One region of the Streptomyces luteogriseus genome, then DNA from elsewhere that is predicted to be linked to it. Evidence: riboswitches for the same ligand, from Rfam matches in the RefSeq annotation. Region 1 holds a riboswitch; the other holds the start of a gene.
The links. Region 1 has a riboswitch for glycine ahead of gcvT (glycine cleavage system aminomethyltransferase GcvT). Riboswitches for the same ligand answer to the same signal wherever they lie in the genome.

Region 1 (2,381 bases):
AAGCTCCGCCCGAGCACCTCGACGATCCGCCCGCCGGCCGCCGGTCCGGCGCCGAGGGAGGCCGAGAGCACCTCCTCCAGCTCGTTGCCGGGCCAACCGCCGTGCGGGTGGGTCTGCGTCTGCGCCGGGAAGTCCGCGGAGAAGTCCGCCGGGATGTCCATCTGCCTACCGCCTGCCTGGAACCACTGCTGTGGCTCAAAAGGCTAACGGCTGACGGAGCGCCGGGGGCATCGGGAACGGGACCGGTGTACGACGGCGCGGGCTCAGCCCGTGAAGCCGATTCTGTGGAGGGTGTTCGCCGTGTCCCGGTCGGCGAGGACGGCCGAGCCGCAGCCGGCGGGGAGATCGCCCCGTTCCACCGCGCGCAGCAGGCGGTTGCTCGCCGCGCGGTGGCGCAGGAACGCGTAGCGCGAGACGCCGCGGCCGCGGTCGCGCTGACCGGCCAGGGCCTGCTCGGGCGTGACGTCGAGGAGGAGCAGGTGGAGCGTGCCGTCCCGGCGGCGGGCCTCGCGGGCGAGCCAGCGCCGGACCCAGGCCTGGGTGCCGCAGTCGTGCACGACGACGCCCTCCCCGGTGCGCAGGACGCGGCGCAGCCCGGCGTAGTGGGAGAGACGGACGAGCGGACGGTAGAGCGCGTACGGCAGGGCGCGCGGCATGCGGCGCTCCCAGCGGTCGCGCGTGTCCTGGGAGTCGACGCGCCGGCCCGGCACGGTGCGCCGCATCAGCGTGGACTTGCCGCTGCCGGGCAGGCCCGTGACCACGACGAGGTCGCGGGGGCCGAACAGCAGCGCGTGCGGGCCGCCCCCGGGGCGGTCGCGCAGGTCGCGGACGACCGGCGCCGGCGCCGGCGCCGGGGCGCGGACCGCCCGGACCGGAGCGGCGGCCGGCTGCTCGGGCAGCGCGATGCCCGTCGTCGCGTACGCGGTGGTCCTGTTCACCGTGATCGTCCTCCCCTGGGGCCAGGTACGGAGTCCCATCCCCGCCGAGTGTAAAGAGAAGGTAATGCCGCTGGCCTCTCATTTACGTTCTCGTCCTGCAACAGGGCTGCTACAGGTCGCTGTGCCCGGCGCGCGGGACTCGTGCACTCCCTGTGAAAGGTCCCCCTGCCGCGCCGGAAGGATGCGTGCAATGATGTGCGCGCCAACTGCATACCGGCCGTTTGAATCCGCGCGGGAGAGTCCTCAGCACCGCAAGAGCTGGGGCGCCGAAGGAGCAAGTCCCTCCCTTGAATCTCTCAGGCCCCGTTACCGCGCGGGCGAGGCACATCTGAAAAGCGGGCCGCCCCCTGTCCTCGACGGGGATGCGGCTCCACCCAAGGTGCAAGCCAAGGACCCCTCGGGTCATGGCGAACCTCTCAGGTTCCGATGACAGATGGGGAGGAACGACCTCGCCCGTCATTGCCTTGGGAGACGACCGACCGTGAGCAGTACAGGAGAACTCCGTCACACCGCGCTCGATGCCCTGCATCGTTCGCTCGGCGCGACGATGACCGACTTCGCCGGCTGGGACATGCCCCTGCGCTACGGCTCCGAGCGCGACGAGCACCTCGCCGTGCGCACGAAGGCCGGCCTGTTCGACCTCTCCCACATGGGCGAGATCACCGTAACCGGGCCACAGGCCGCCGCCCTGCTGGACTTCGCCCTGGTGGGCAACATCGGCGGCGTGAAGCCGGGCCGGGCCCGCTACACCATGATCTGCCGGGCCGACGGCGGCATTCTGGACGACCTGATCGTCTACCGCCTCGGCGAGACCGAGTACATGGTCGTCGCCAACGCCTCCAACGCCCAGGTGGTGCTGGACGCGCTGACCGAGCGCGCCGCCGGCTTCGACGCCGAGGTGCGCGACGACCGGGACGCCTACGCGCTGCTCGCCGTCCAGGGACCCGAGTCGCCGGGGATCCTGAAGTCCCTGACCGACGCCGACCTCGACGGCCTGAAGTACTACGCCGGGCTGCCCGGCACGGTCGCGGGCGTCCCGGCCCTGATCGCCCGGACCGGCTACACCGGCGAGGACGGCTTCGAGCTGTTCGTGAAGCCCGAGCACGCGGTCGAGCTGTGGCAGGCCCTGACCAAGGCCGGCGAGGGCGTCGGGCTGGTCCCGTGCGGTCTGTCCTGCCGCGACACGCTGCGCCTCGAGGCGGGCATGCCGCTGTACGGGCACGAGCTGACCACCTCCCTGACGCCCTTCGACGCCGGGCTCGGCCGCGTGGTGAAGTTCGAGAAAGAGGGCGACTTCGTCGGGCGCGAGGCCCTGCGCGAGGCCGCGGCCCGGGCCGAGTCCCAGCCGCCGCGCGTGCTCGTGGGCCTGGTCGCCGAGGGCCGCCGCGTCCCGCGCGCCGGGTACGCGGTGGTCGCCGGCGGCGAGGTGATCGGCGAGGTCAC
Region 2 (2,381 bases), 4.6 Mb from region 1:
AGGACCTGTTCGCGCAGGCGGCGGGGGAGCGGGCGGTCGCGGAGGGCCCGGTCGAGGAGCACGCCGCCGCCGTGGCAGCCGAGGAGCAGCCGTCGCTCGCCGAGCGGCGGTGGCCCGCCGGGCACGACGTGCGGCACACCGAGTTCGGGCACGGATGGGTGCAGGGCAGCGGCCTCGGGCGGGTCACCGTACGGTTCGAGACGCCTGACTCGGAGCCCGGGCGAGTGCGGACGTTCCGGGTCGACGATCCGGACCTGGAGGCGGCGGATCCGCTGCCGCTGGTCTTACGAGGGCCGGACGGGGGAGGCCGCGTGCCCGGACCGGGGCCTCAGGCCGGCTCGTCGGTGCCCGCCAGCTTGCCGAAGTCGTGATCCGGCAGCGGGGGCGGGGCGGCGACGTCGAGGCCGTAGTGATGGTAGAGCTGCAGTTCCTGCTCGGGGGAGAGGTGGCGGCCGACGCCGAAATCGGGAGCGTCCTTGATCAGGGCGCGTTCGAAGGGGACGTGGAGGGCCCCCTCGATCAGTTCGCTGGGCTCCAGGGGGACGAAGGCGTCCCTGCTGAACAGGCCGGTGCGTATGGCCGCCCACTCCGGTTCGCCCGTGGCGTCGTCGAGGTAGACCTCGTCGATCGTGCCGATCCTGGTCCCGTTGCGGTCGAACGCCTTGCGGCCGATCAGGTTGCGCGGATCGATATCGGTTCGCACGGGCCCTCCACATGGTCGCACCTCATCCGTAAACACTACAAAACGGTACAAGCGGGGATGCGGCCACTCGAAGGTTCGTGCGTTGACCTCGCTGGTACGCTGGCAGCGGCTGTTGACCCCGCGCGGGAGAGTCCTCCAGACATCATCGGAGGCGCCGAAGGAGCAAATCCTCCCCGGAATCTCTCAGGCTCACGTACCGCGCGGACGAGGTCACTCTGGAAAGCAGGGCGGGTGTCGACGGCTTCCGCTCTCACCGACGGTGAAAGCCGGAGGCCTTCGGGCGATCCGGTGAAGCTCTCAGGTTGAGATGACAGAGGGGGAGGCCGTCCGGGTACCCGTGCCGTGGTGCCCCTCGCAGGTCGTGTCGACCAGGAGGCCTCCGTAATGACCGCCCACCGCATTCCGCTCTCCGAGCTCGAAGAGGCAGTCCCCTTCGAGCAGCGCCACATCGGCCCCGACCACGAGGCCTGCGCCAAGATGCTCGCCCACGTCGGCTACGGCTCACTCGACGAGCTCACGGCCGCCGCGGTCCCGGCCGTGATCAAGAGCGCCGAGGCCCTGGACCTCCCCGGCGCCCGCAGCGAGGCCGAGGTGATCGCCGAGCTGCGCTCCCTCGCCGACCGCAACCAGGTCCTCGGCTCCATGATCGGCCTCGGCTACTACGGCACGTTCACGCCGCCGGTCATCATGCGCAACGTCATGGAGAACCCGTCCTGGTACACGGCCTACACGCCGTACCAGCCGGAGATCTCGCAGGGCCGCCTCGAGGCGCTGCTCAACTTCCAGACGATGGTCGCCGACCTGACCGGGCTGCCGACGTCCGGCGCCTCCCTGCTCGACGAGGGCACCGCGGCCGCCGAGGCCATGGCACTGTCGCGGCGGCTTGGCAAGAACAAGAAGGGCCTGTTCCTGGTCGACGCGGACACGCTGCCGCAGACCATCGCGGTGATCCAGACCCGCGCCGAGCCGACCGGCGTCGAGGTCGTCGTCGCCGACCTCAGTGAGGGCATTCCCGCCGAGATCGCCGAGCGTGAGATCAACGGCGTACTGCTCCAGTACCCGGGCGCCTCAGGTGCCGTGCGGGACATCAAGCCGGTCATCGACCGGGCGCACGAGCTCGGCGCGCTCGTCACCGTCGCCGCCGATCTGCTGGCGCTGACGCTGCTGAAGTCGCCCGGCGAGCTCGGCGCGGACATCGCCGTCGGCACGACGCAGCGCTTCGGCGTCCCCATGGGCTTCGGCGGACCGCACGCCGGCTACATGGCGGTCCAGGACAAGATGGCGCGCAGCCTGCCCGGGCGGCTCGTCGGCGTGTCCGTGGACGCCGACGGGAACAAGGCCTACCGGCTGGCGCTGCAGACGCGTGAGCAGCACATCCGCCGGGAGAAGGCGACCAGCAACATCTGCACCGCGCAGGTGCTGCTCGCCGTCATGGCCGGCATGTACGCCGTCTACCACGGCCCGGAGGGCCTGAAGGGCATCGCCCGGCGCACCCACCGGTACGCCACGGTCCTCGCCGCCGGACTCGCGAACGGCGGGGTCGAGGTCGTGCACGGCTCCTACTTCGACACGGTGACCGTGCGCGTCGAGGGCCGGGCCGCCGAGGTCGTGGCCGCCGCGCGGGACCACGGGGTCAATCTGCGTCCCGTCGACGCCGACCACGTCTCGATCGCCTGCG

Region 2: another riboswitch for glycine. It lies ahead of gcvP (aminomethyl-transferring glycine dehydrogenase); the one in region 1 lies ahead of gcvT (glycine cleavage system aminomethyltransferase GcvT).

Annotation. Positions count from the first base shown of each region.
Region 1 covers NZ_JACHMS010000001.1:2,660,315-2,662,695, forward strand. The annotation lists gene BJ965_RS11575 (enhanced serine sensitivity protein SseB) at 1-161, opposite strand, end outside; gene BJ965_RS11580 (AAA family ATPase) at 264-938, opposite strand; glycine riboswitch at 1,161-1,260, shown strand; glycine riboswitch at 1,261-1,381, shown strand; gene gcvT (glycine cleavage system aminomethyltransferase GcvT) at 1,372-2,381, shown strand, end outside.
Region 2 covers NZ_JACHMS010000001.1:7,295,805-7,298,185, forward strand. The annotation lists gene BJ965_RS32550 (DNA polymerase IV) at 1-371, shown strand, start outside; gene BJ965_RS32555 (PRC-barrel domain-containing protein) at 329-703, opposite strand; glycine riboswitch at 817-912, shown strand; gene gcvP (aminomethyl-transferring glycine dehydrogenase) at 1,088-2,381, shown strand, end outside.